4 regions of the Arthrobacter sp. UYNi723 genome follow, and region 4 is predicted to be linked to each of the others. Evidence: riboswitches for the same ligand, from Rfam matches in the RefSeq annotation. Region 4 holds a riboswitch; each other region holds the start of a gene.
What was found. A riboswitch is a leader RNA that binds a small molecule or an ion and turns the genes downstream of it on or off. The one in region 4 is predicted to bind thiamine pyrophosphate.
Positions count from the first base shown of each region.

Region 1 (7,234 bases), 330 kb from region 4:
GTTGCTGCCGTCCGGCGCCCAGACGGTGTCAGTCATCGAGGCTGTTATGCCTCGGTGCTGCGCTGCTGCGGGCCGTTGTCGGCACCGGCCACCACTTCGCCGTTGCGGCGGCGGGTGCGGGTCCGGCTGCGGCGGGCACGGGGGTCCACTTCGCCTTCGGCCGGAGCCGCAGCAGCCGGTTCGGGGGCGGGGCTGGTGCCGGCGGTCGCCGCATCAGAGGTACGACGACGGCGGTCACCGGAGCGTCCGCCGGGCTCGCTGGTGCGGCGGCTGCTGCTGTCGCGAGCACCGGAGCGGCCGGCGTCGCGGTTGCTGTCTCGCCCGCTGTCACGGCCACCGCTGGGGCGGGTGTTCTTTTTGCCGGTCTCGCCCAGGTCCTCGAGGACCTCGGCGTCGACACCGGCCAGCACACGCTTGTTGCGGGGCAGGCGGCCCTTGGTGCCTTCCGGAATATCCAGCTCTTCGTAAAGGTGCGGGGAGGAGGAGTACGTTTCCACGGGCTCCGGGACGCTGAGCCCCAGGGCCTTGTTGATCAGGCCCCAGCGCGGCATGTCGTCCCAGTCAACGAAGGTCACTGCTGTGCCCTTGTTGCCCGCGCGGCCGGTGCGGCCCACACGGTGCAGGTAGATCTTTTCGTCTTCAACGCACTGGTAGTTGATGACGTGCGTGACGTCGTCGACGTCGATGCCGCGGGCTGCGACGTCAGTGGCCACCAGGACGTCCACCTTGTTGTTGCGGAAGGCACGGAGCGCCTGCTCGCGGGCGCCCTGGCCAAGGTCACCGTGGATGGCGGCGGCGGCGAAGCCACGGTCCACAAGCTCCTCGGCAACCTTCGCGGCGGTGCGCTTGGTTTTGGTGAAGATGATGGTCCGGCCGCGTCCGCGTGCCTGCAGGATGCGGGCCACAACTTCGATCTTGTCCATGCTGTGGGCACGGTAGATGAGCTGGCGGATGTCGCGCTTGGTGAGGCCCTCGTCGTCCGGATCAGCGGCCCGGATGTGGGTGGGCTGCGTCATGTAGCGGCGGGCCATGGCGATGACAGGGCCCGGCATCGTGGCGGAGAACAGCAGGGTCTGGCGGACTGCAGGGGTACCGGCGATGAGGGTTTCCACGTCCGGCAGGAAGCCGAGGTCCAGCATTTCGTCGGCCTCGTCAAGGATGACCATCTTGACGTTCTTGAGGACGAGGTGCTTCTGCTTGTAGAGGTCGATGAGGCGGCCGGGGGTTCCGACGACCACCTCGACGCCGTTCTGCAGGGCTTCCACCTGGGGCTCGTAGGCACGGCCGCCGTAGATGGTGGTGATGCGGGCGTTCCGCTTGCGGGATGCGTTCTGGAGATCATTGGCCACCTGGACGGCCAGCTCGCGCGTCGGCACGATGACCAGGGCTTGAGGTGCACCCGGAACGGCGAGCTTGTCGTAGCCGGCGTCGTCCGGACCCACCACGCGCTGCAGCGCGGGAATGCCGAAGCCGAGGGTTTTGCCGGTGCCGGTCTTGGCCTGCCCGATGATGTCGTGGCCCGAAAGCGCCACCGGCAGGGTCATGGCCTGGATGGGGAAGGGGTGGGTGATCCCGGCGTCGGCGAGGGACTCTACGATGTCGGCGCGGACGTTGTAGTCAGCGAAGGATTTCTCCTCGATCTCGTGCGGCTTCTCGTCCGAGATGATGGTTTCTTCGGGTTCGATCGTCTCGATGCCGGAGTCGTCAGTCAGGATCTGGTGGGTATGCAATTCACTCACAGGGGAGTTTCCTTATTCATTTGGGCATTGGCGCTGCCTGCTCAACGGGCCGGCCAACGTGGCCGTTCCGGAGCACGCTCTGGCGCGCAAGCAAATCCAGTGGAAGCCGATCGCGGGCTATCAAAATGCTGGCACTGGTGACCAACGGGTGCATCTCAAGATCGCGTAGGGGCGGGCTTGTTGAATTCAAATCAAGGAAATCAACGACCGGGCATCCATATCTACTTCTTCAGTCTAGCCGCACGGACCCTGAATCCCGGCTTTGGGCCGATCAGGCAGCGCGGAAATCATTCAGGCCAGCAACTCAAAGTGGACCTCGCGGGCGGCGATATCGGAGGAGATCAGGCGGACCCGCACCTTGGTGCCGGATTCCAGGTCGCCGCCGCACCGGGCCGTCACGGCGGGTTTGGCGATCTGGATGATCCCCGAGGGGCCATTCCCGTTTTTTGCGGCACCGTTCTTGGTGCCGTTGCCGTTTTTCCCGTTGCCGTTGCCGTTGTCCTTCTGCGGCTTGGAGCCGGAGATCACGATCGCATCGAATTCCTGGCCCACATGGTTGACCAGGAGCGCGGCCTCCACAGTGTCCAGCGCCATGCGTTCCATCCGCGATGCCAGCTGGTCGGATCCGGCCATGATCTCCGGCAGGGACGGCAGGGCTTCCCGCGCCCAGTCCGGTACTGGCTTGCCGTTGCTCAGGGCTTCGCAGATCACCAGGACAAAGCGGTCGATAAGGCGTCGGAGTGGTGCTGTGGTGTGGGCATAGGCGGCGCCGATGGCGGACTGGATGGCGTCTTCCGGGACTGTGCCGTCGAACGCCGTGTAGCTGGCGCCGCGGAACAGCATACCGGCGGAGTGCAGGATGGCCAGTTGCCGGGGCTCTGTCGGATCAAGGCTGCGGAGGTATTCGCCGTAGCTGATCTTGCCGTCCCACGGCTTGCCCAAGGCCTCGGTCTGGAGGCGGAAGTGACGCAGGGAGCGCTCATCCGGCGCGGGCATGGTCCGCAGGATGCCCACTTTTCCCGCCAACATCAGGTTTGCCGCCGCCATCCCCGTCATCAGGGAGATCTGGGCGTTCCAGTCCTCCACCGGCAGCTGCGGTGCAGCGGCAATCCGGTAGCCGCCGTCGGGCAGTTGCACGATTTCCTGCTCCGGCATGTTCAGGCTGGCGCCGCCGCGCTGTCGCTCCAGTTCAACGCGCTTGAGCCCCACTTCCTTCAGGAGCTGCAGGACAGGACCGGCCGTCCCGGCGTCGAATTCGGCCTGGACCCCCTTGTAGCTCAGCTTGGCACGGCTGCGGATGGTGGCCCTCTGGACGCTCACAGTGGAGACCTGCGCGGCGTCGTCCAGCCCGAACTCCCACACGTAGGCGGAACACAGCTGTCCGGCCAGGAGGCTGCCGGCACCTTCGCTGATGACTTCCGGGTGCAGCGGGATACGGCCGTCAGGGGCGTAGAACGTCTGGCCGCGGCGCCGGGTCTCCGCGTCCAGTCCGCCGCCGGGGCGGACAAAGGACGGCACGTCAGCGATGGCGTAGAGCACCCGGTAGCCAGTACCCGCGCGCTCGATGAACAGCGCCTGGTCCAGGTCAGTGGACGACGCCGGATCGATGGTGAGGAAGTCCACGTCCGTCAGGTCAGCGCCCGGCAACTCGTGTGCGGCCACTGCCGCTTCCGCGTCCCGGACCGCCTCCGCCGGGTAGGGCCCCGGCAGTTCCAGCTCGGTGCGCAGGGCGCTCAGCGCCGCCGCGAGGTCGTTGGTCTGCTCGTGGACTTTGGGGGCCAACCTATGATGTGACACGAAAGTCAGGTTAGCCCGATTTCCACGGATCGTGCACGCCGGCCGTTCGCCACGCGGGGGATTGTCAGGACGCGCCCGCGTCCAGGGCCGCCAGGAGTGCCGCGGCCGCCGCTGAAGGGTCCGCGGCTTCGGTGATGGCACGCACCACAACAATCCTGCCGGCGCCGGCCTCCACCACCTGCTCCACGTTGCCGAGGTCGATGCCTCCGATGGCAAACCAGGGCAGCGTGGCCTGGGTGCCACCGGCAGCGCGGACTGCTTCGGCCGCGTACCGCACCAGGTCAAGGCCGACGGCGGCCCGGCCGGGTTTGGTGGGCGTGGCCCAGACCGGTCCTACGCAGAAGTAGTCCAGGCCGTGTTCGGCAGGCAGCCCACCGGACAGCCGGATGGCGCCTTCGATCTGCTCGGCGGTGTGCGTGGAAAGGCCGATCGCTGCGGGTGGGCCGAGGAGCGTGCGGGCGGAAGCGACCGGCAGGTCTTTCTGCCCGATGTGGAAGACGGGGGCGCCGGACAGTAGCGCGATATCGGCACGGTCGTTGACGGACCACAGCTTTCCGTGGCGTTCGGCCGCGGCCTGAAGCACGGCCAGCAGCTCCAGCTCCTCCGCCGCCTCGATCGCCTTGTCCCGGAGCTGGATGATGTCCACGCCGCCGGCAAACGCCGCGTCCACAAACTCGCCAAAGTCCCCGCGGTCCCGGCGCGCGTCGGTGCACAGGTACAGCCTGGCGCTGTGCGGGAGGCCGGTGTTTATGCCGCCGGCGGGGTCTGTTCCGGTCAAGGATTCGGGAGCGGCGGAGGGGGCGGAGGGCGTGCCTGCAGCGGCGAAGGATTGCGCGTTCATGGAAACCAGCCTAAGTCCCCTAAACTGGGCGGGTACTGCGGGAGCCCGTTGCAGCCGTCACAAAGCGGCCGGGCTGAGAGGGCGTCAGAGCCGACCGCTTGACCTGATCCGGCTAGTACCGGCGTAGGGAAGGAACATATGCCCCCCGCAATAAGCAGCCCACCCGAGACCGCATCAGCCAGCCCGGCCGTCCTGCACGCCGACGTGGCCGTCATCGGCGGCGGAGTCATCGGCCACGCCATAGCCTGGGAGGCCCGGCGATCCGGCCGTTCCGTCGTGCTGATCGATGACGCGCCCGGGAACGGCGCCAGCTGGGCAGCCGCCGGCATGCTGGCCCCTGTGAGCGAACTGCACTACCAGGAGGAAGACCTCCTTGAGCTGATGCTGGCATCCTCCGGCCTGTGGCCTGCCTTTGCGGCGGACCTCGCCCTGGCCGGGGCTGGCGATACCGGATATCTGACGACGCCGACGCTCGCCATCGGTGCGGACGCTGCGGACCGCCGCGCGCTGATGGACCTCCGGGCCGTGCAGCAGGCCAGCGGCCTGGTGGTGGAACCCCTGACTGTCCGTGAGGCCAGGACGAGGGAATCCCTGCTTAGCCCGGCCATATCCTGCGCCCTGGACATCCCCGCCGACCACCAGGTGGATCCACGGAAACTGGTGGCGTGCCTCCAGGAAGTCCTGGCCGTCCACGAACCGGGAGCAGGAACGGCCGTGGCAGGTGCCCGCGGGGGATTCGCCGTTGACCAACGGGCTGCTTCCCTTCTTTGGGAGGACGGCCGCGTCACTGGGGTGAGGCTCGCCCACGGCGGAAGTGTCCGGGCCGGGGAGACCATCGTGGCCAACGGATTGCAGGCGGGGTCGCTGGATGGCCTCCCGGTTGGACTGCACCTGCCCCTGCGGCCCGTCTACGGTGACATCCTGCGCCTTGCTGTTCCGGGGCACCTGCGTCCGCTCCTCACCTCGACGGTCCGTGGAATGGTCCATGGCGTGCCGGTCTACATCGTTCCCCGGCAGGACGGCACGGTGGTGATCGGGGCAACGCAGCGAGAAGATGCGCTCGCCGGGACGGGCGACGCTGCTGTCTCGGCCGGCGGCGTGTACCAGTTGCTGCGTGACGCCCAGGTCCTGGTGCCGGCCGTCTCGGAGCTGGAACTCCTGGAATGCACGGCACGGGCAAGGCCGGCGACCCCGGACAACGCCCCTCTCCTCGGCCGCGTACGGGCTTCCGCACCAAGGACGGGGATCACAGCGAACATTGCCGGTTTGATTGTTGCCACCGGATTTTTCCGCCACGGAGTGCTGCTTGCTCCGGCGGCGGCGGCCATCTGCCGGGACCTGCTGGACGGCCGGTCGGACCCCCGATGGGGGGCCCTCAGCCCGGCCCGCTTTTCAGGAAAGCACCACGTAGCCGGTACACAGTCGCCGCGTAAGGACATCAGCAGCACGAAGGACCTCGACACACAGAAGGAATCAGCATGAACATCACCCTCAACGGCTCGCGCCATTCCGTGGCGGACGACGCGTCCATCACCACCCTCATCAGCCAGATCACTGGCCGTCCCCTCGCGGCCAACGGCCAGGCGACAGACGGGCAGAAACTCGGCGTCGCCGTCGCCCATAACTCCGAAGTAGTACCCCGCAGCCAGTGGTTCGTCACGGCGCTCGCCGAAGGTGACGACGTCGAACTGGTCACAGCAGTCCAGGGAGGCTGACACCATGACAGTAACCAGCAACATCAGCACACAGAACCGGCCCGAGGACACTGACCGGCTGGTCATCGACGGCGTCGAGCTCGGCTCCCGCCTCATCATGGGCACCGGGGGAGCCCCCAGCCTCGACGGGCTGGGCGCTGCCCTGCTGGCGTCCGGAACCGAACTGACCACGGTGGCCATGCGGCGCTATTCGCCGGCCGAATCTGGTTCCCTTTTCCAGCTCCTGGTGAACCACGGGATCCGGATCCTGCCCAACACCGCAGGCTGCTTCACCGCCCGGGACGCGGTCATGACGGCGGAACTGGCCCGCGAAGCGCTGGAAACCGACTGGCTCAAGCTGGAAGTCATCGCCGACGAACAGACCCTGCTGCCGGACGCGGTGGAGCTCGTGGATGCTACGGAACAGCTTGTAAACCGGGGCTTCAAAGTGTTCGCCTACACCAACGATGACCCGGTCCTGGCCCTGCGGCTGGAAAACCTGGGTGCCACCGCGGTCATGCCGCTCGGAGCTCCCATCGGCACCGGCCTGGGAATCCTGAATCCACACAACATCGAACTGATCGTCTCGCGCGCCTCGGTGCCCGTGGTGCTGGACGCCGGCATCGGCACGGCATCCGACGCCGCCCTGGCCATGGAGCTTGGCTGTGATGCTGTGCTGCTGGCCACGGCAGTCACGCGTGCGCAGAACCCGGCACTTATGGGGGAGGCCTTCAAACACGCCGTCATCGCCGGTAGGCTGGCGAAAGCGGCCGGCAGGATTCCGCGCCGCGAGCACGCCCTGGCGTCATCGGCCATGGAAGGCCGGGCAGAGTTTCTCTAGGCCGTTTTCTCCAGGCCTGGCGCCCTCGGCCTGCCGGGGCGGCTCACCGGACGAGCCAAGGAGGCCGCTGTGGCCGGCAAGGAACACAAACTCACCAGGGAGCGGATCGACGCCGTCCTCGAGGCGCTGCCCGACTGGAGGTACCGGCTGGGCGGGCTGGTCACTGTCTATAAAACGCCGACGGCGGCCGCCGCACTGGAGCTGATTGCCGCCGTCGGACGCCTCGCGGAACAGCAGAACCACCATCCGGACCTTGAGTGGCGCTACAACAAGGTCCATCTCCGCTACACGTCCCACGACGCCGGCGGCGAGGTCACTGAGC
Region 1 is NZ_JBSRZM010000001.1:42,376-49,609, forward strand. It holds gene ACVWY0_RS00215 (DNA-methyltransferase) at 1-36, opposite strand, end outside; gene ACVWY0_RS00220 (DEAD/DEAH box helicase) at 45-1,739, opposite strand; gene ACVWY0_RS00225 (RNB domain-containing ribonuclease) at 2,031-3,536, opposite strand; gene thiE (thiamine phosphate synthase) at 3,601-4,377, opposite strand; TPP riboswitch at 4,405-4,525, shown strand; gene thiO (glycine oxidase ThiO) at 4,516-5,859, shown strand; gene thiS (sulfur carrier protein ThiS) at 5,856-6,092, shown strand; gene ACVWY0_RS00245 (thiazole synthase) at 6,097-6,912, shown strand; gene ACVWY0_RS00250 (4a-hydroxytetrahydrobiopterin dehydratase) at 6,982-7,234, shown strand, end outside.
Region 1: it holds a riboswitch for thiamine pyrophosphate, as region 4 does, so the genes downstream of both, thiO (glycine oxidase ThiO) here and thiC (phosphomethylpyrimidine synthase ThiC) in region 4, are expected to answer to the same signal.

Region 2 (7,234 bases), on a different contig from region 4:
CGGGGAACGGCATGGGGTGGATCTTGTCCTCGGGCGCCCGCAGCTCGGACGGTTTGGTGGTCACATCCACCAGCCGGGTGCGGCCGTTGCGCGCCACGTACTCGCCGGAAATCTCCAGCTGCTGGCCCATCTGCTCCAGTGTGGCCAGCTCGATCTCCATGAACTCGATGGGGACGCGGCGGATGGTCACCTCTGAGTTGGTGACGATCCCGGCGGTGATGAGGCTCATGGCCTCAATGGGGTCCTCGGACGGGAAGTACTCAATGTCGACGTCGATCAGCGGCTGCCCGGTGATCTTCAGTGTGGTGGTGCCCACGCCGTCGATCTTCACGCCCAGCATCTCGAGGTAGAAGCAGAGGTCCTGAACCATGTAGTTGGGACTGGCGTTGCGGATGACGGTGGTGCCGCGGCGGTGCGCCGCTGCCATGATCGCGTTCTCGGTGACAGTGTCCCCACGCTCGGTCAGCACAAAGGACCGGTCGTCAGTGTCAGGCAGCGGAGCCTGCACGGCGTAGAAACCGGCAGTGGCTTCCACGGAGAGCCCGAACTGGCGCAACGCCTGCATGTGCGGCTCCACGGTGCGGGTGCCCAGATCGCAACCGCCGGCATACGGCAGACGGTATTCCGCGGATTCGTCAAGAAGCGGGCCCAGGAGCATAATCACGCTGCGAGTGCGGCGCGCCGCGTCCACATCCATGGCCTTGAGGTCCAGGACGGCGGGGCGGCGGAGCTGGAGATCGGTGTCGTTAAGCCACGTGCACTCGACGCCGATGCTGGTCAGGACCTCCACGATCCGGTTGACCTCTTCGATCCGGGCGAGTCGGCGCAGGACGGTGGTGCCGCGGTTGATCAGGCTGGCGCACAGCAGCGCCACACCGGCGTTTTTGCTGCTGTTGACATCCACCGCCCCGGAAAGCGTGCGGCCGCCTTCGATCCGCAGGTGCGTCATCTGCGGTTTGCCCACTTTGACGATGCTGCGGTCGAAGATCGTTTCGAGCCGCTGGATCATTTTGAGGCTGAGGTTCTGCTTGCCCTGTTCCATCCGGGCGACGGCGCTTTGGCTGGTTCCCAGCGCGGCGGCGAGCTGGCCCTGGGTCCAGCCCTTCTCGGTCCGGGCATCCTTGAGCGTGGCGGCGATGTGCTCGGCAGTTTCCTGAGTCATAACAAAAAAATATCACAAATGAGCTATTTTATGGGATATGAAATCGGAGTGGCGACTGAACTCCCAGCAAATACCCGACTCATGAGATAGCCGCTCCTTGATGGTTGTCCTTGACCCCGCCACTCGCTCGGCGGGAGACTGAAACATCGGGTCCACCCGAAAAGCGGAAGAATGCCATGCAGGAGGCCTGCCATGTATGGGAATGCGGCTACAGCATCCCGTGCTTTAGCGTGTGCCATCTTGTGCCTGCTCTTGGCCCTTTGCGGGATTATCGTGGCGCCGGCGTCCGTGGCCACCCCTTCACCCGGCGAGGGCGCCGAGCAAGCACTGGGTAACGATGTCTCGTGGCCTCAGTGCAACAAGGCGCTTCCCGCCGCTCCAGCTTTCGGGATCGTGGGCGTCAACAATGGCCTGGCCAGCACCACTAACCCCTGCCTCGCCGAACTGCTCCGCTGGGCCGAAGCCATCACGGTGAACCCGACCGATCAGCCGTCCGTGGCCCTTTACGTCAACACCGCCAACCCGGGGCACGCTGGCTCCTGGTGGCCCACCAGTAACAACTACCCCGCAGCCCACGCTGTATCCAACCCCTACGGCACCTGCAAGGACAAGGACGTTGGCACGGCGTGCGCATACATGTACGGCTACGCCAAGGCGTACGACGACGCCTACATCCGCGGCATCAGCAGCCCCTCGGACTACCTGTGGTGGCTCGATGTTGAAACCGGCAACAGTTGGTCCCTCGACAAGAATGCCAACCGTGCCGTCCTGGAAGGTATGACCGACCTTTTTCACAGCATCGGCGCCGACGTCGGCATCTACTCCTCGGCCTATCAATGGGGACAGATCGTGGGCACCGTCAGCAGCTCCAGCAACCTTTATGCCCTGCCCACCTGGCTGGCAGGCGCCCTCAATGCCTTCGGAGCCACGGCCAACTGCTCGAATGCGCCGTTGAACCCCGGTGGCACAGTCACCCTGACCCAGTTCGTCTCCAGGGGCTTCGACTACAACCACTCGTGCATTTAGCAAGCACTGCGCGCCGTAGCCAGAATCCGGAAGCATGGCCCGCCCTTACTAGCGCCAGACGAAGTTCCAGGTCCCCATTACAGCCGCGGCAACCACAGCAGCCGCCGCGATCAGGGCGCCGCCCACCAGAACCCAGGCGTCCAGCGGCGAATACGTGGATTCCCGCGCCCACGTCCGCTGCCCGGTGCCGAAACCGCGCGCTTCCATGGTGATGGCCAGCCGGGACGCGCGGCGGATGGCCTGGACCAGGAGCCCGAAGCTCTGCCCGAGGGTGGCCCGCAGCCGTTGCAGCGGGCTGCCCTGCGAGCCCACGCCGCGGGCCCGCCGCGCCATGCCGATGGTCTGCCATTCCTCGGCCATGAGCCCTACCAGCCGCATCGCGGCCAGCGTGCCAAGGACAAAACGGTGCGGCAGCCGGGCCTTCTGGGCCAGTGCATCGGCGAGGTCGGTCGGATCTGTGCAGGTCATGAGCAGGATCGCCGGCAGGGCTATCGCGAGGCCGCGCAGCATAAAACCGATTCCCAGCTGCAGGGAACCTTCGCTGATGGACCAGATCCCGACGTCGAGCAGTACAGCGCCGCTGTCCGCCGCGACGATCGCCGTGCTCCAGCCGCCCAGGGCTGCCGCGATGATGAGCGGCCAGCCCCGTTGCCACAGCAGGCGAAGGGTGAGGCCGGCCAGCGGAAAGAGTGCCAGTTCCGCCACGAGCGCGGTGGTGGCAGACACCCAGTCGATGGAGAGCGCCAGCACCAGGGTGATGAAGAAGACGACGGCGAACTTGGCCAGCGGGTTGGCGCGCGTCAGCAGCGCGTGGTTGTCGCGGAGGGTCAGGGCACCCCTCATGCCGCACCTGCTTCCTGGCGGGCGCCGCCGCGCGAGGCCGGGCCAAGCCGCAGTTCAGCCCCGCCCAGAACGGCGCTGAATTCCTGGTCGTGGGTCACGGAAACCACGGAGGTCCCGGCGTCGAGCAATTCTGAGAGGAACGATGCGAGCTCGGCCCAGGTGTTGGCATCCTGGCCGAAGGTCGGCTCGTCGAGGACCAGCACACGAGGGTGGGCCGCGAGGACAGTGGCCACCGAGAGGCGCCGCTTTTCGCCGCCGGACAGTGTGTACGGATTGGCGTCCACCAGGTGCGTCAGGCGCAGCCGTTCCAGCAGTTCATCAACCCGCTCCTCGCCATGGCCCAGATGCCGCGGGCCGAACATCAGTTCGTCCAGCACGCGGCCGGTGACGAACTGGTGCTCGGGCTCCTGGAACACGGTTCCGATGCGAGAAATCAGCTGGTTGGCTTTCCATTTGAAGGGATCGATCCCGGCCCCCTCGGAAAGCTCGACGGCGGCGGACACCTTCCCCGCCACCGGCGCCAGAAGCCCGGCGAGCGTCAGCGCAAACGTTGACTTGCCGGCGCCGTTGGGCCCCGTGACGGTGAGTGCCTGGCCGGAACGGACCTGGGCGGTAATGCCCTGCTGCACCGGCACGGGCGGGATGGTCCGGAAGCCGCGGCGCCTCGGACGCTCGCGGGAGACGGCCAGGTCCTCGGCAGCCAGCAGCAGGTCACCGGAGCCTGCGGACACGCGGCGACGGGTTGCCGGAACATAGCCCGGCACCCAGACGCCCGCGCCGATCAGCATGTCCCGTGCCTCCGCAAGCACCTGGTCCGGCGGCCCGTCCAGCAGGACTGCGGACGTGGCGGCGGAACTTCCAGCGGAGCCCGCAACCGAGCCCGGCTGGAGCACCACAATCCGGTCCACCAGGTCCTTCCAGACGGACACGCGGTGTTCCACCACAACGAGTGTGGCTCCGGTTTTGTCCAGGCAGCGGCCCACGGCGTCGCGGACTTCCAGCACGCCGGCGGGATCGAGGTTTGCGGTGGGCTCATCCAGCAGGATCAGCCCGGGCCGCATTGCGAGGATCCCGGCCAGCGCCAGGCGCTGCTTCTGCCCGCCGGACAGGGCCGACGTCGGGTGGTCCAGCGGGAGCCCGCCGGCACCAGCGCCGCCGTCGGCGTTCAAACCGCCGCCCCCGGCACTTCGCAGCCCGACGTCGTCGAGCGCCTCGTGGACGCGCCGCCAGATCTCGTCCCGCGGCACGGCGAGGTTCTCGGCGCCGAAGGCGACGTCGTCACCCAAGCGGGAGAGGACCACCTGCGTTTCGGGGTCCTGCTGCATCAGGCCGGAGCGGCCGCGCTGCCCGCGAGGCACCACACCGTCGATCAGCAGCGAACCGGTCTCATCGGCGTCGTCCCCTTCATCCCCAAGCACCCCCGCGAGCGCGTGCAGCAGCGTTGACTTGCCCGCGCCCGACGGGCCCAGCAGCAGCACCCGCTCGCCGGGAGCGATGTCGAGGTCGAGCCCGTGGACGGCGGGCGCGGAACGTCCGGAATGCCGCCAGCCCCAGCCACGGGCGGATACCGCGGCGGGGCGCACTGCGGAGGCGCCGGCGTCGGAAGCGGTCATCAGTTGAAGACGGGCTCCGACGCTGCCTTCCGGGACGCGAACGAGCTCAGCACGCCGGTCTTGGCCAGGCCGCGGGTGGCGATCCAGGACAGCGCACCCGCAATGACCGCGCCGGAGATGGTGCAGAACACGATGTACGCGAGCTTGTCGCCGGGCTCGTAGGCGATGTTCCAGCCCCACGGCAGGAAGGAGTCATTGAGGCCGCAGAACAGGCCCGCCCCGGCACCGGCCAGCAGTGCGGCGATGAGGTTGTACTTCTGGTGCAGGAAGGACTTGAACCGGAAGTTGCCGTACACCAGCAGGAAGAACACCAGTTCGGCGCCCAGGCCCTGGAGGAGTCCGGAGATCAGCACCGTGGCGCCGTACTGCGAGCCCATGATGAGTTCGCCGGTGGCGGCCACCGCTTCGCAGAAGAGCGCCGCGCCGGGTTTGCGGATGATGAGCATCCCCAGCACTGCCGGGATCATCCAGCCGCCGGCGATCAGGCCGGTCAGCGGGGGGTAAACGGCGTTCATGGGGGCGGAGACGATGCCGGCGCCCTGGGACCAGGCCCAGAAGATCACGCCGCCGGTGATGGCGATGAGCGCCGCCACCACGATGTCCACAACGCGCCAGGTGTTGCCGGTCTTTTTGAATGCTGCAGTTGTCATTCGGTCCTCCTGAGGAACAGGAGGGGAAAGTGCCCCGGCGTGCGGCGCTGCCGCCGTTTCCGGACACTTCGAGAACTCGACTCCCTTGCGCCGGTACTAACCGGATCAGGTTCGAGGGTCTGCGGCTGTCCGCACTCTCAGCGCCCACCTGCGGTTCCCTGGCAATGCCAGTGATGTCCGACGGCGGCGCTCCCCTGTCGTAATAAATCTGCCCTGATGGGCGTGATCCAGTTTACACCGCGGGCGGGGTAGATTGTGGGCCATGACTGCCAACAATCCGACTGTGACTGCGTTCAATCCCGATTCGACGGTGCCCCAGCCGGCGGGGCTGCTTGAGGCCCTGATTGCTCGGATCGAAGCCGAGATCAACGAGCTGCAGTTTCCGCATTTCAGCAAGGACGACTCCCTCAACCTCGGGCTGCTCCTGGTGGAGTTGGGCAAGAGCCGAAAGCTGCCCATCGCGATCGACATCACCAAGGGTGACCAGGTCCTTTTCCACGTGGCCCTGGACGGCGCCACCCCGGACAACGAGCGCTGGATCCGGGCGAAGCAGCGCACCGCCGCCAGGTATGAGATCCCGTCGTTGTTGGTGGGCCTCCGCGGCCGGCTGCACGGCGGCCGGATCGAGGACCACGGCTGGTTCGATGAGTCCACCTACGCCCCGCATGGCGGCTGCTTCCCGGTCTACGTCACCGGCGTGGGTGCAGTGGCCACAGTGACGGTCTCGGGCCTGCCCCAGCAGCAGGACCATGATCTCGTGGTGGAGGCCTTGCGGGAGATTCTGGAGTCGATGCGGCCGGGTTAGGCTAAGGCAGTCCCGGATCCGCTCACAAGGAGTTCAACGAATGAACCTGTTCATCAAGCTGCTCGGCACTGCAATCAGCCTCGGCGCCGGATTCGTCGGCACCAAGATGGTCAATACCGTATGGGAAAAGTCCACCGGCCGGAAGCCCCCGACCGGCAGGGATGAAGACACCCCCACGAGCCTTCGCTCGGCGCTGACGTTCGCGCTCATTTCGGCCTCGGTCAGCACTATCATCCAGGTGCTCGCCAACCGTGGCACGCAGCGGGCCATCACCCGCTTCGCCAAGTCCCAGGACATCGTCTAGCCGCATCACCACCCCGGAGTTTTCGTCCAGATAATCGGCCCGAACCGGCCGAGATATACGATTATCTGGACAAAAAACCTACACGGGACGCTGGGGGCTGCGCGTGACGCTCAGTCCCGCCGGCCGCCATCGGACTCGTCATCCCGGGATGACTCATCCCGGGCGGACTGCGCCGCCTTCTGAACCACGGCTTCGAGTTCATCGGAGCTGAGCAGCTCGCGGTGCAGGTGTTTGGTCCGGTAACCGGCGCGGCCCACCATATGGGCGGAAACCGGCACGGTCAGCAGCTGGAAAATCCAGGCCACCAGCAGCACCGGCCACACCCACCAGGTGCGCAGCTGCAGGCCGATGGCCGCCAGGAGCAGGAACAGGCCCAGCACCTGGGGCTTGGTGGCCGCGTGCATCCGGCTCAGCAGATCCGGGAAGCGGAGCAGGCCCACGGCGGCGGCGAGCGACATAAGGGCACCCACCACCAGGAACACCGCCGACACAGTATCGATGACGTTATCAACCACGCTGGCCTCAGGACTCATTGGCTTGCTCCCGCCGGTCGGCCACGAAGCGCGCAACGGTCACCGAACCGATGAAGCCAGCCACGGACAGCGCCACCAGCAGCATCAGGTTGTTCAGGTGCCGGTTGACGGCCATATCGATGCACAGGGCAGCGCCGAGGATCGCGAGCAGGACGTCGGAGGCCAGGACCCTGTCCAGCAGCGACGGGCCGCGGGAGATCCTGATGATGGCGCCTGCCGCTGCCAGCGAAAGAATGACTGCCGTGACAGCCAGGACGGTCTGCATCATGCTGCGGCCTCCTGCCGGATTGCTTCGAGT
Region 2 is NZ_JBSRZM010000004.1:164,884-172,117, forward strand. It holds gene ACVWY0_RS05000 (UDP-N-acetylglucosamine 1-carboxyvinyltransferase) at 1-1,162, opposite strand, end outside; gene ACVWY0_RS05005 (glycoside hydrolase family 25 domain-containing protein) at 1,451-2,188, shown strand; gene ACVWY0_RS05010 (energy-coupling factor transporter transmembrane component T family protein) at 2,237-3,031, opposite strand; gene ACVWY0_RS05015 (ABC transporter ATP-binding protein) at 3,028-4,644, opposite strand; gene ACVWY0_RS05020 (ECF transporter S component) at 4,644-5,294, opposite strand; TPP riboswitch at 5,359-5,500, opposite strand; gene ACVWY0_RS05025 (heme-degrading domain-containing protein) at 5,557-6,099, shown strand; gene ACVWY0_RS05030 (DUF4235 domain-containing protein) at 6,140-6,403, shown strand; gene mnhG (monovalent cation/H(+) antiporter subunit G) at 6,514-6,936, opposite strand; gene ACVWY0_RS05040 (MrpF/PhaF family protein) at 6,926-7,204, opposite strand; gene ACVWY0_RS05045 (Na+/H+ antiporter subunit E) at 7,201-7,234, opposite strand, start outside.
Region 2: it holds a riboswitch for thiamine pyrophosphate, as region 4 does, so the genes downstream of both, ACVWY0_RS05020 (ECF transporter S component) here and thiC (phosphomethylpyrimidine synthase ThiC) in region 4, are expected to answer to the same signal.

Region 3 (7,234 bases), on a different contig from region 4:
ATCTCGAAGACCCGGTAGCCGCGTGACTCGAGTTCGGGGCGGACGAATTCAGCCATGTCCTTGCCGTCCGGGAGGTCCACCTTGTTCAGTGCGACCAGGCGCGGACGGTGGTTCAGCGGAACCACTTCGCCGTCGGCACCCGCGTAGCTCATGTCTACGGAGTACTTGTCCAGTTCGGCCTCGATGATGGCCAGGTCTGCCAGTGGGTCGCGGTCCGATTCCAGCGTGCCGCAGTCGAGCACGTGTACCAGGGCGGCGCAACGCTCCACGTGGCGCAGGAAGTGGTGGCCAAGGCCCTTGCCTTCGCTGGCGCCCTCGATGAGGCCCGGAACGTCTGCAATGGTGAAGCGGACATCGCCGGACTGGACAACACCCAGGTTCGGGATCAGCGTGGTGAAGGGGTAGTCGGCGATCTTGGGCCGCGCGGCGGACATGGCCGCGATCAGGCTGGATTTGCCGGCAGAGGGGAAACCCACCAGCGCGATGTCGGCGATGGACTTCAGTTCCAGCACAATGTCACGGGCGTCACCCTCGATGCCCAGCAGGGCGAAGCCCGGGGCACGGCGCTTCTGCGAGGACAGCGATGCGTTACCCAGGCCGCCCTGGCCGCCTGCGGCCGCCACGTATTCTGCGCCTTCGCCGACCAGGTCTGCCAGGACGGTGCCGTCCTTGGATTTGACCACGGTGCCGTCGGGCACGGGCAGGATGAGGGTCTCGCCGCTCTTGCCGCCGCGCCAGTCGCCCATGCCGGACCCGCCGTTGGTGGCGTGGCGGTGCGGGGAGTGGTGGTAGTCGAGCAGGGTAGTGGTCTGGTGGTCAACGCGCAGGATTACGTTGCCGCCGTCGCCGCCGTTACCGCCGTCGGGTCCGCCCAGTGGGATGAACTTCTCCCGGTGGACAGAGACACAGCCGTGGCCGCCGGTACCGCCGGATACGTGCAGTACTACCCGGTCTACAAAGCTCGCCACGTGGATCTCCTCAGTGCTGTTTCCTGGACGCCCAAGGGCGCCAAGACGATTGTAATGCGGTTAAAAGAACAGTGGAGCGGACCAAAATGGCCCGCTCCACCGCTTCAGAACTATTTGTTACTCTGCAGCTGCAGCAGCAACGATGTTGACAACGCGGCGACCGCGGCGGGTGCCGAACTGGACGGCTCCCGGAGCCAGTGCGAACAGTGTGTCGTCGCCGCCACGTCCAACGCCGGCGCCCGGGTGGAAGTGGGTGCCACGCTGGCGGACGATGATCTCGCCTGCGGAAACTACCTGGCCGCCGAAGCGCTTGACGCCGAGGTACTGGGCGTTGGAGTCACGACCGTTGCGAGTGGAACTCGCGCCTTTTTTATGTGCCATTTGAAATGCCTGCCTTTAAATTCTGGGGAATCTGCTGAAGAACCTGAACAGTAACGAAGAGTTACTTGATACCCGTGATCTTGACCTTGGTCAATTCCTGACGGTGACCCTGGCGCTTCTTGTAACCGGTCTTGTTCTTGAACTTCTGGATGACGATCTTCGGACCACGGAGGTCTTCGAGGATCTCAGCCGTAACCGTTACCTTGGCCAGGTCCGCAGCAGCAGAGGTGACTTTGTCACCGTCTACCAGGAGCAGTGCGGGCAACTCAAAGGTGCTGCCGGCTCCACCGGGGACGCGGTTCAGGGTAACGAAGTCTCCAACGGAAACCTTCTCTTGGCGGCCGCCTGCGCGGACAATCGCGTACACCACTTGGGAACTCACTTCTCTCGACGTTTATTACTAAATTTGCGTGCTGAACCCTGTTCCATAATTGGCTGGGTTCTCGCTGTGCCTCAACGCCGTGGGGTCGTAACCCAAGTGTTGGCGTAAGCACCGAAGATCTAGAATACGCTAATTTTGCCTTCGGCCGCAAATGAGGCTGGTTACGGCAGGTTGTCTGTGATAGGACCCACAAGCAGGTACTGCACTGACAATCCAAAACCGTGCCTGACTATCGTACAGGCCGCACGGGCCGTAGCCTGTCAGGAATGAATTCGCGGCGCGTCGAAGAATTCCACCTCGAACCGGCACGACTGCCTGAAAGCCACGAGCATTGCCGCCCGTTCATCCGCGGATGCACTCCGGCCGGCGTCGTCAGCCAAGGCGATCGCCTCGCGGGTGGCCTGGGCGAAGTCCTCGTCAGCATAGGCCCGAAGCCAGTCGGCATAAGGATGTACTGCCGGTGCACCCGCAGCCACGAACTCCGCGTGGAGGGTCTGTCCCACTTCGGCATACAACCAGAAGCACGGCAGTACAGCCGCCACGAGGACCGCGTAGCTGCCGGAGGCCGAGGCCGCCAGCAGGTGGTCCACATAGGACTTGGTGACAGGTCCAAGGACTGAGTCCACAGTCCTGGTGCTTAGCCACGTGCGGTGTAGTTCGGACTCGACCTCTAGGCATTGCTGGGCCGACTTTGCCCAGAACAGCTGGGCGGCTTCCGTGGGCGCCAGCGCGCTGGCCCGGGCGAGGACCCGCGAATAGCCGTTGAGGTAGATGGCGTCCTGGGCGAGGTAATAGGCGAACTGTTCCTCAGCCAATGTGCCGGCCGCCAGGTCGCGGATGAAATCCAGCCCGTAGATGGCTGCAAGATCCGGCTCCGACGCCCGGCGCAGCGTCTGCGCGAACTCGCCGGCTGCCGGAACCTGTTGCATGTGGTGGAAGTGGTTGATGGGGCCGTTGCCCGCGCCCACCTCAAGTTGGTCAGCGGCCTGCAGCGCGCCCACCAGCCAGGGCTTCACTTGCCGTAATGCGGCTTCCCAGTCCCCCAGCCGGGCGTGAGCCGTGGCCATGGCCGATGACAGCGAGCAGCCGGTGCCGTGGCTGTTGCGGGTGGGGATCCTGTCCCCCATTACCTCCACCACCTCCTGGGCGAGGAGCCCGGCAGCGTTGACCAGGGCATCCGGGCACGCACCGCCGTCGAGATGGCCGCCCTTGACCAGGACGGTGGCACCGGTCGCGGCGGACAACCGCTGCCCCTGCCCGAGCGCGTCGTGCCATTCCCTCGCCTGCGGCTCCCCCACCAGGATGGCCAGTTCGGCCAGGTTGGGGGTGATCAGGTCCGCGAGCGGGAGCAGCTCCCGCAGGGCCGCCTCGGCAGACTCCTGCAGCAGCCGGTCGCCGCTCGTGGCCACCATCACCGGATCAAGAACGACGACGGCGGGACGCACCATTTCCAGCCAGTCGCGGACCACGCCTATCACCGCAGCGTCGCCCAGCATGCCGATCTTGACCGCGTCGATGGTGATGTCATCGCTGATGGCATCGAGCTGCTGGCCCAGGAAGGACGCAGGCGGGACGTGAACCGCCTGGACCCCCTGGGTGTTTTGGACCGTCAGCGCGGTGATGGCCGCCATGCCGTAGCCGCCAAGGGCAGCAATGCTTTTGAGGTCGGCCTGGACGCCCGCGCCCCCTGAAGGGTCCGATCCGGCAATGGACAGCACCCGCGGAACGTCACGCAGCATCTGGACCGCAGAAGAGCGGCCTGGTGCGGGCCGGACCTCAGCCCGGGTTGCTGTGGTTTCCGGCAGAGCCGCCACGGGTGTTGCAGGGGGAAGGACAGAAGTTGAAGCCAAAGGAGACATCCCTTCGCCGGTGCTAACCGGACAGGTTCAACGGGTGTGGATCTCAGCCGGCTCTCTGCGCGGCACCCCGTGTCAGTCACCAGCCTAGCGTTCCTCGCGACTTAACGCCGGACGCCCGGACGCAGCCTGTGATTCACAGGCACGTCCGGGCGCCGTTGTATTGGCTTGCCCTACTGCTTGGTCAGAGCTCCGAGGCCGGAACTCCTACGCCCAGGATGATGGGCGCGTTGGCGGCAACCGGTTTGTCAGCCACAGGAGCCTTGACGGGCTCCGGCGCCTTGGCGGCGTGGGTGTGTCCGGCGGCAGCCGCCGGAGCGGCTTCGTGATGCTCTACGGACGTGGCGTTGGCTGCGCCCTGGGCACGGCTGGCACTCCGGTTCCGCCGGGGACGGCGGGCGCGGGGCTCCTCGGTGTGGTCGGAGTAATCCTTCTCCGCCGCGGCTGGCTGCTGCTGGCGGGCAGGTTCGGCCGCCCGGCTTTCAGTTGCTTGGACTGCCGACGGCGTGCTTTCCGCTACAGGAGCCGGCTCACCAAGGTGGGCGAAGGCCTCCGCGAGGCGGTCCAGTGTCAGGGCAGGTGCGTGCGGCTGGTCATCGTGGTGCGCAACGAACGGAAGCACCACCTGCTCGCCGCCGAATGTCAGCACTGCGGCCGGGCGGCCGTTGGAGTCTGTTTCGGACTGCCCAACCGGAGCCGGCACCGGAGCCGCAGGCTGCCGGCCCGCGGCAGCTGATGCGTGAGCCACCTCGTCGTCGTGCAGGTGCGCAGCGTGGGCTGCGGCCGCAATGTTCGCAAGCGCTGCCCGCGTGGCCTCCGCCTTCGCATGGCGCTCGGCGTCACTGGGTTCCGGGTGGATCTGCACCGGAGCTGCCGGTGCCATTTCCAGCGGCTGGCCGCCCCGTCCGCGGCGGCGCTTCCGGTCAGTGCGGCCACCCGGCTGGCTGTCCGGGCGCTGGCTGTCAGTCCGCACGCTATCGGTGCGCTGGGCTTCGGGGCGGCTGTCAACCCGCTGCAGGTGGTGCTCCGCGGCTACGATGTTGGCTCGGCGGTGTTCCACGGGGTCGTCGTGGGTGACAATTCCGCGGCCTGCACAGGTTTCACACTGCTCCCCGAAGACTTCCAGGAGCCCGGTGCCCATGCGCTTGCGCGTCATCTGCACGAGGCCCAGCGAGGTCACTTCGGCCACCTGGTGCTTGGTCCGGTCGCGGCCCAGGCATTCCACCATGCGGCGGAGGACCAGGTCGCGGTTGGATTCGAGGACCATGTCGATGAAGTCGATGACGATGATGCCGCCGATGTCGCGGAGCCGGAGCTGCCGGACCACTTCTTCAGCTGCCTCGAGGTTGTTCTTGGTGACGGTTTCCTCGAGGTTGCCGCCGCTGCCGGTGAACTTGCCGGTATTGACGTCCACCACGGTCATGGCTTCGGTGCGGTCGATGACCAGCGAGCCGCCCGAAGGCAGGAAGACCTTGCGTTCCAGGGCCTTGTGGATCTGCTCATCGATCCGCCACGCAGCGAAGATGTCCTGGTCCTTGGTCCACTTTTCCAGGCGGCCCACGAGGTCCGGGGCCACGTAGGTGACGTAGGCCTCGATGGTGTCCCAGGCCTCTTCACCGGAGACGATCAGCTTGGAGAAGTCCTCGTTGAAGACGTCACGGACCACCTTGATGGTGAGGTCAGGTTCGCCGTAGAGCAGTTCCGGCGCGAGGATCTTGGTGGACGTGGACTGGCTTTCGATGCCCTCCCACTGCGCGCGCAGCCGGTTGATGTCGTGCGTGAGCTCCTCTTCCGAGGCGCCCTCGGCAGCGGTGCGGACGATGACGCCTGCGTGCTCCGGGAGGCGGTCCTTGAGGATGCGCTTGAGGCGGTTGCGCTCGACGTCGGGCAGTTTGCGGGAGATTCCGGTCATGGAGCCGCCGGGCACATAGACCAGGTAGCGGCCGGGCAGCGAGATCTGGCTGGTCAGGCGTGCACCCTTGTGGCCCACGGGATCCTTGGTGACCTGGACCAGGACGGTGTCGCCGGACTTGAGCGCGTTTTCGATCCGGCGCTGCTTGCCTTCGAGGTTAACGGCTTCCCAGTTCACTTCACCGGCATACAGGACGGCGTTGCGGCCGCGTCCGATGTCAACAAACGCCGCTTCCATGGACGGCAGGACGTTCTGCACCTTGCCGAGGTAGACGTTGCCGATCAGGGAGTCCTGCTGGGTCTTGGAGACAAAGTGCTCGGCCAGGACGCCGTCCTCGAGGACGCCGATCTGGATTCTGTCGTCGCGCTGGCGGACGATCATCTGCCGGTCAACTGATTCGCGGCGGGCCAGGAACTCGGCCTCGGTGATGACGGTGCGGCGGCGGCCGGTGTCGCGGGATTCGCGGCGGCGCTGCTTCTTGGCTTCGAGGCGGGTGGAGCCCTTGACGGACGTGACGCGGTTGTTGACCGGCGCTTCGGTCGCGGCGCGCGGCGCGCGGACGCGGGTCACCGTGTTGGGCGGGTCGTCGCCTTCTCCTCCGGTCAGTTCCAGATCCTGGTCGCCACGGCGGCGGCGACGGCGACGACGGGACGTCACGCCCTCATCGGCCTGCCCGGCGGACGCCTCATCGGTTTCTTCGGCTGCGCCTTCGTCGCCTTCGCTATCACCGTCAGCATCACTTTCGCCTGTGCGGCTGCGACCACGGCGACCACGGCTGCGGCGCCTGCGGCGGCCGTTGGCGTCGTCCGCTTCGCCTTCTTCGACGTCGTCCTCTTCCGGCTCTTCAACCACGGCAGCAACCGGCGCGGGGCGGACCACGGTGCTGAGGTCGGGGGCCTGGAAAAGCACCGATGTGGTGGACGCCGGCTCAAGGAACAGTGAACTGAACGGGCTGGCAGTCTCAGCAGCAGCAGCCGGTTCTTCAGCCGGCGCGGCGGCAGCGTTGACCGGGGCAGCGTTGACGGGGGCGACGGCGGCTGCTGCGGGCGCGGCGGCCTCTGCAGCGGCGACTTCCCCTGCTTCCGGGGCCGGCGTTGCCGCAGTTTCAGTGGCTGCCTGTTCCGGAGCCGTTTGGTCGACGGCCGCGGGAGCTACGTCGGGGGCCGAAGTTTTGCGCGTGGCCACGCGGCGGCGGCGGACAGGCTTGGTCTCCGCTGCAGCCTCAGGGGCTGCGGTTTCGGTCTCGGGTTCGACGGCGGCGGCGGGCTTTACGACGGTCTCGGTAACAACGGCGGCAGGTGCCTCCAGAACCTCAGCAGCGAAGGCCGGCAAGGGTTCGGCGGCGACCACCGTCTTACGTGCGCGGGTCCGGCGAACCGGCGTCTTGGGTTCCGGAGCGGTATCCGTCGCAGGCTCAGCTTCGGCGGCGTCATTCACCGGTACGGCCTCTGCGGCCTTCGGCACTGCCTTCCGACGCGTCCGGGTGACCTTCTTGGGCGCTACCGCAGCCTCGGCGACGGCTTCATCATTAACGGCTGGTGCTTGTTCGTTTTCCATATGTGGCAACACTCCTGCCCCTGACGTACCGCCACATCCGGCACCCATTGGGGCACATATTGTCAAAACCCGCAGGCGTTGACAGAAGTCAAGTGGATACTCCCAGGTTCGCACCGGCAGAGGGGTGCGGCAGCCCGTGGGAGCCGTCGGCTGTGTCCTGAAACCCGTTGTTCTACAC
Region 3 is NZ_JBSRZM010000011.1:97,436-104,669, forward strand. It holds gene obgE (GTPase ObgE) at 1-968, opposite strand, end outside; gene rpmA (50S ribosomal protein L27) at 1,086-1,349, opposite strand; gene rplU (50S ribosomal protein L21) at 1,411-1,719, opposite strand; gene thiD (bifunctional hydroxymethylpyrimidine kinase/phosphomethylpyrimidine kinase) at 1,992-3,590, opposite strand; TPP riboswitch at 3,573-3,670, opposite strand; gene ACVWY0_RS10795 (Rne/Rng family ribonuclease) at 3,772-7,056, opposite strand.
Region 3: it holds a riboswitch for thiamine pyrophosphate, as region 4 does, so the genes downstream of both, thiD (bifunctional hydroxymethylpyrimidine kinase/phosphomethylpyrimidine kinase) here and thiC (phosphomethylpyrimidine synthase ThiC) in region 4, are expected to answer to the same signal.

Region 4 (7,234 bases):
CCCGGCAGGCCCTTGAACTTCTGCCAGTCACCGGTGATCTTCAGGATCGCGGCAACCTGTTCGGACGGCTGTGCGCCGACGCCGAGCCAGTACTGGGCACGGTCCGTGTCCACCTCGATGTATGAGGGCTCTTCGGTGGGGTGGTACTTGCCGATCTCTTCGATGGCACGGCCGTCACGCTTGGAGCGTGCGTCCATGACGACGATGCGGTAGTACGGTGCGCGCATCTTGCCAAAGCGCTTAAGGCGAATCTTTACGGCCACTTTTGTGGTCACTCCTGTTTCAGAAAAGGGGTGAACCGACGTTCTGCACCCGTGGGGCGGGCCATACTTGAGGGTTCGAAGGACAGGATCCGGACGCGGAGAGAGGGGCCACGCAGATCGAGTACCTGTTTATTGTGCCAGATCAGCGTCCGGATTTCGACTTGACACGTCGGGATGGGGCAGCCGCGCGGACCCGGCGGGCCACGGCCGGCCTACGACGACCAGACATACACCCCTGTGCGTGCGGCGTCATCGACGGAGTTGGCCAGCTCAGCGAACTGCTGGACATACGTCCGGGCCTCGGCCACGCCGAACGGCATGTCATCCTGGGCGGCCCACTTTTCAGCGACGTCGTCCAGGACATTGCCTTCACCTTCAGTCTCGTAGCTGAGCAGATCCGCCAGCGCACGCACCATGGCCGGCGGAACCCCGAGGAGGGAATCACTGGCCACGTCAACCATGGCCAGTTCGTAGTCCGCGCCACCGGCGTGCACCGCAACACCGGCAAGATCGCCAAGCTGCTCGATTTCGAAATCGCTGATTCCGGGAATCCGCAGGGCCTGGCCCGCCGGGGAGCCGCCTGCATCCAGGACGTCCGCCCGCTTCAGCGCGGCATCGTGAGTGGAAACAAAAATTTCAGTGAAGCCCATGGGAACAGCCCTCATTCCGTCGACGGTGCGGCCTGGAAGGGCAGCAGCAAGTGCCGCCCCGGCCGTTCAGAATCAGCCTAGTACAAGGCAGGCCGCACATTTGGCGTCCGCACTCAGCGGACGGCGACACGGATACTGTTGCGCCACGGGTCCTCGAAGCGAAGCTCGGCGCCCGTGTGGTGCGAGGCTACACCGGCGACCTTCAGGCGGTCGGCGAGCGCTCCGACGTCATCCCCGGAAGGGACCTCGATGAGCACTTCGCCGAGGCCCAGGGTGTCCTTGCGGGGACCGGCTCCGCGGCTGTTCCAGACGTTCATGGCCATGTGGTGGTGATACCGGCCCGCGGAGACAAACAGCGCCTGCCCGTGCCAGCCGGCGGTCTTTTCGAAGCCCAGCGTGCCCACGTAGAAATCGTGCGCTGACTGGACGTCGCCCACCTGGAGGTGGACGTGGCCCACGCCGGCTTCGCTGGCCCGCTGGCCGGCCACGGATTCCTGGGTCAGGTGCTGCTCGAGGTAGCGCTGCGGCGGCAGTGCCAGGCTGTCCATCACTACATCCTTCCCGTTCCAGGACCAGTTTTCGCGGGGCCTGTCCCAGTACAGCTCGACGCCGTTGCCTTCGGGGTCATTGAAGTAGAAGGCCTCGCTGACGAGGTGGTCGGCGCTGCCCGTGAAGGACCGGGGTTCGTACTGGGCGGCGGTGGCTACCGTGGCCGCCAGCGACGCCTGGTCGCCAAAGAGCAGTGCGGTGTGGAACAGCCCGGCCTCTCCCCTGCCAGGCAGATTCAAGGACGGGGCGGCCGCGAGATGCACCAGCGGGCGTTGAAGGCGGCCAAGATAGACGCCGCCGTCCTGTTCTGCGACGACCTCCAGGCCGAGCGCACGATGGTAGTAGTCGGTCATCAGCTTCACGTCGCCCACCTTGAGCATTACGGTGCCCATGGAGAGGTCGGCAGGAAGGAGATCCCGGCTGGTGGCTTCTGCAGTCATTTGAAAACTCCCGGTCCGTTGGCCTTCGGATGAAAGCGGCTATGGTTCTAATTTACTTGAAGCTTCAATTTAATTCAAGTGGCGGAGCAGACTGATTGCGACCGCTTTCCCGTGATTGCTGTCACCAGTCCACCCTCGGCCTGTGGTAGCTTCGACTTGACCACACGGGAGCCCTTGCACGGGCTGAGATCGGGCCGACGCAGCCTGCGACCGTTGAACCTGTCCGGGTAATGCCGGCGAAGGAAGTGAGTATTCATTGAATACACAAGAAACACAGCTGATCCCCGTCCAAAATGAAACCGACGTGGATCAAACGCTCCAGCCTGAAACCCAGTCGCTGAAGTCCCACTCGCTGGCGTTTATCACCGATGAGGCCACCGGGATCCGGGTTCCCGTGACGGAGATCGCGCTGGAACCGTCGCCGAACGGCGAGGCGAACGGGCCTTTCCGGACCTACCGCACGGCCGGTCCGGGCAGCGATCCTGTGGTGGGCCTCAACCCGTTCCGCTCGGAGTGGATCGCCGCCCGCGGCGATACCGAGCCCTACAGCGGACGGGAACGGAACCTGCTCGACGACGGCAAGTCGGCGGTGCGCCGAGGCGCAGCCTCCGCAGAGTGGAAGGGTGCACAGCCGGTGCCCCGCCGCGCCGTCGACGGCCGGACCGTCACCCAGATGCACTACGCGCGGCAGGGTGTCATCACCCCCGAGATGCAGTTCGTTGCCCTCCGCGAGAACTGCGACGTGGAACTGGTCCGCAGCGAAGTGGCGGCCGGACGGGCCATCATCCCCAACAACATCAACCACCCGGAATCCGAACCGATGATCATCGGCAAGGCCTTCCTGGTGAAGATTAACGCGAACATCGGTAACTCCGCGGTGACCAGCTCCATTGCCGAGGAAGTGGACAAACTCCAGTGGGCCACCCAGTGGGGCGCCGACACCGTGATGGACCTGTCCACCGGCGATGACATCCACACCACCCGCGAATGGCTCATCCGCAACGCCCCCGTGCCCATCGGTACAGTGCCGATATACCAGGCGCTGGAGAAGGTCAACGGCGAGGCCAATGCTCTGACCTGGGAAATTTTCCGGGACACGGTCATTGAGCAGTGCGAGCAGGGCGTGGACTACATGACCATCCACGCCGGTGTGCTGCTGCGTTACGTGCCGCTGACGGCCAACCGCGTCACCGGCATCGTCTCCCGGGGCGGTGCGATCATGGCGGGCTGGTGCCTGGCCCACCACCAGGAGAATTTCCTGTACACGCACTTCGACGACCTGTGCGAGATCTTCGCCAAGTACGACGTCGCGTTCTCCCTGGGCGACGGACTGCGCCCGGGAGCGACGGCGGACGCCAACGACGCGGCCCAGTTCGCCGAGCTCGACACCCTGGCTGAACTGACCCAGCGGGCGTGGGAATTCGATGTGCAGGTCATGGTGGAAGGTCCCGGGCACGTCCCGTTCCACCTGGTGCGGGAGAACGTGGAACGCCAGCAGGAACTCTGCAAGGGCGCCCCGTTCTACACACTCGGGCCGCTGGTCACGGACATCGCCCCGGGCTATGACCACATCACGTCCGCCATCGGCGCCACCGAAATCGCCCGGTACGGCACGGCCATGCTTTGTTACGTCACGCCCAAGGAACACCTTGGCCTCCCGAACAAGGACGACGTGAAGACCGGCGTGATCACCTACAAGATCGCCGCCCATGCAGCCGACCTCGCCAAGGGCCACCCCGGCGCCCATGAACGTGATGATGCCCTGTCCAAGGCCCGGTTCGAGTTCCGCTGGCGCGACCAGTTCGCGCTGTCCCTGGACCCGGTCACGGCGGAGGCCTTCCATGACGAGACGCTGCCCGCCGAACCGGCCAAAACCGCCCACTTCTGCTCCATGTGCGGCCCGAAGTTCTGCTCCATGAAGATCAGCCAGGACATTAGGGACGAATACGGTTCCGCCGATTCGCAGGCGGCCATCGCCGAAGCCTACAGCGGGATGCGCGAAAAGAGTGCGGAGTTCCTGGCCGCCGGCGGGAAGGTCTATCTCCCCGAGCTTCGGATCCCAGCCGGGAGCTGACGGCTCAGGAAGCCTGAACTGAGCGTGACCTGCCGACGTCGGCGATGAAGGACCGGATGGCACGGTCACCTTCGGCTGAGTCCTGGGGCCGGTGTCCTCCCGCAGCAGTGCGGTGCAGGGCACCGGTTTCCTGCAGATATCCAGCGATCTCTTCATAGAGCGGTTCCCACCCACCCGTCAGGACCATGGTGGGGACGCCCGGAACAATATGGAGTTGGGCCTCCCACGACGGCGCCTGCAACCGGAGCCGGCGCGCCGACCGTTTTTCCTCCGGCGTGGCGGGCTCCTGCAGGTCCGCCGCGAACATTCTCCGGACGAACTCCCGCTGGAAGTCTTCATCGCTGAGTTGGTGCCGGACGTCGAACAGCGGTTGCATCAGGGCCATGTAGGCAGACGTGGCCGGCAGTTCGGCGGTCAGGGACAAACATGCCGGTTCAACCAGCGTGAGGGAAAACACCAGATCGGGGCGTTCGACGGCGGCCATCATGGCCGCAATGGCGCCCTCGGCGTGGGCGACGACATGGCCCCCGGCGGCCCCGCGGCCGTCATCCGCAAGTGAGCGCAGGATGATGGCGGTGTCTTCAGCGAACGAGGACTCCACGGGTTCAGCCACCGGATCAAAGCCGTGCCGTCGCAGGAAGAGGGCGTCGTACGTCAGCGCCATTCCGTGCTGACGCAGCCACGCCGCCGCACCGAAAGGTCCGGCGCCGTGCACGAACACTACGCGCTGTTTGAACATGACCCAACCCTATTCCACGGTGCAGACATCCCAATTGGGTAGCAGTCAATGTCGTTATGAGTGCTCAAAAAGACACCTGCTGCTACCCAGTCGGGAGGGTGGTTACTTGCCGAGGAACTTGTCGAATCCCTTGGGCAGGTTCAACTGCGAAGGGTCGAAGTCGCCGCCCTGTTGGCCGAACGCTGCCCCCGTGGGGAGAGCCTTCGCCGCGCCGGCCCGCCGGGCCTCGGCATCCTTGAGCTCCTGGGCAGCCTTGGCAGGGTTGCCTGAGCGGGCCTTCTTCTTCGGGGCGTTCTTGCCGCCCTTCCGCGCACCGCCGGGGCCGCCCATGCCGGGCATCCCTGGCATTCCCGGCATACCGCCGCCCTGGGCCATCTTCTTCATCATCTTCTGGGCCTGGCCGAAGCGCTCCAGCAGGCCGTTGACCTCGGAGACATGCACGCCTGAACCTCTGGCGATGCGTGCCCGGCGGGAGCCGTTGATGATCTTCGGGGCGACGCGTTCGTGCGGCGTCATGGAACGGACGATCGCTTCGACCCGGTCGATCTCGCGCTCGTCAAAGTTCTCCAGCTGCTCGCGGATGTTCTGCGCTCCGGGCATCATCATGAGCATCTTCTTCATGGAGCCCATGTTGCGGATCTGCTGCATCTGGGAGAGGAAGTCGTCCAGGGTGAAGTCTTCCTGGTCGGCGAATTTCTTCGCCATCCGGGCGGCTTCGTCCTTGTCCCAGTTCTTCTCGGCCTGCTCAATCAGGGTGAGGACGTCACCCATGTCCAGGATGCGGGAGGCCATGCGGTCCGGGTGGAACAGCTCAAAGTCATCCACGCCTTCGCCGGTGGAGGCGAACATAACCGGCTTACCGGTGACCGACGCAACCGACAGTGCGGCACCGCCGCGGGCGTCGCCGTCGAGCTTGGACAGCACGATGCCGGTGAAGTTCACACCCTCGTCAAACGCCACAGCCGTGTTCACGGCGTCCTGTCCGATCATGGCGTCGATCACGAACAGCACTTCATTGGGGACGATGGCGCGGCGGATCTCGCTCGCCTGCTCCATCATCTCGGCGTCAACACCGAGGCGCCCGGCGGTGTCGACAATCACGACGTCGTGCAGCTTCTGGCGCGCTTCCTCGACGCCGGCGCGGGCGACGGCGACCGGGTCACCGGCGGGGTGCTCCAGTTCCGAGGTGGCTCCGGGGTGCGGTGCGAAAACGGGCACGCCGGCGCGGTTGCCGACAACCTGGAGCTGCGTGACGGCATTGGGCCGCTGGAGATCACATGCCACCAGGAGGGGGCTGTGGCCTTGGGCCTTGAGCCATTTGGCGAGCTTGCCCGCGAGGGTGGTCTTACCGGCACCCTGGAGGCCGGCCAGCATGATGATGGTGGGGCCGGTCTTGGCCAGGCGGATGCGGCGGGTCTCGCCACCGAGGATCTCAACGAGCTCCTCATTGACGATCTTGACGATTTGCTGGCTCGGGTTCAGCGCCCCCGATACCTCTGCCCCGAGGGCACGCTCGCGGACGCGGGCCGTAAACTCACGCACCACGGGAACGGCGACGTCGGCATCGAGGAGGGCGCGGCGGATCTCCCGGACTGTGGCATCAACGTCCGCCTCAGTGAGGCGGCCCTTGCCACGGAGATTCTTGAAGGTTGCTGTCAACCGGTCAGAGAGTGAATTGAACACGCGCCGCGCACTTCTTTCAGTGGATTTACAGGGGGGACTCGACTATCTAGGGTACCAAGCCGGCTTGCCGGATGGCATGCTGGCAGGGTGACGAGCCAAACAAGTGTAAAAACCCTGCTCATTCTGGGTGCCTCAGGTGATCTGACCGGCCGCCTTCTGCTCCCGGGACTGGCCCGGCTGGTGGCGAGCGGCCGCGCCGATGGCCTGACCCTGGTGGGCGCCGGCTCCGATGCCTGGACGCCGGAACAGTGGCGGACCCGGGTCCACGAAGCCTTCGCCCCCGCCGCGGAGGCCGCCGACGCGGCTGGAAAAAAGGCACTCACCGCCTTGGCGGAAGCTACCCCCTACCACCAGCTGGATGTTACGGCGGACGGAGCCCTGGCGGCATTGTTGGCAGGCCTGGAAGGCCCCACCGCGATCTATTTTGCGCTGCCTCCCCATGTCAGCCAGCTGGCCTGCGAGTCCCTGCACCGTGACCAGGTTCCGGCCGGAACACGGCTGGTGATGGAGAAGCCGTTCGGCGCAAGTGTTGCCTCGGCCCGTTCCCTTAACCACACGCTCGCCGCCCTGGTGCCGGAGGACCACATTCACCGGGTGGACCATTTCCTGGGCAAGGCGACGGTGCTGAACATCCTGGGCCTGCGCTTTGCGAACAATTTCCTGGAACCCGTCTGGAACCGCGAGCATGTGGAGAAGGTCGAGATCATCTTCGACGAGGACCTGGCACTGGAGGGAAGGGCGCGGTATTACGACAACGCCGGCGCCCTGCGCGACATGATCCAGAGCCACCTGCTCCAGATCATGGCCCTGATGGCCATTGAGCCGCCGGCCACCAT
Region 4 is NZ_JBSRZM010000001.1:372,808-380,041, reverse strand. It holds gene rpsP (30S ribosomal protein S16) at 1-263, opposite strand, end outside; gene ACVWY0_RS01720 (hypothetical protein) at 476-913, opposite strand; gene ACVWY0_RS01715 (VOC family protein) at 1,027-1,902, opposite strand; TPP riboswitch at 2,057-2,164, shown strand; gene thiC (phosphomethylpyrimidine synthase ThiC) at 2,207-3,976, shown strand; gene ACVWY0_RS01705 (alpha/beta hydrolase) at 3,981-4,715, opposite strand; gene ffh (signal recognition particle protein) at 4,818-6,398, opposite strand; gene ACVWY0_RS01695 (glucose-6-phosphate dehydrogenase) at 6,486-7,234, shown strand, end outside.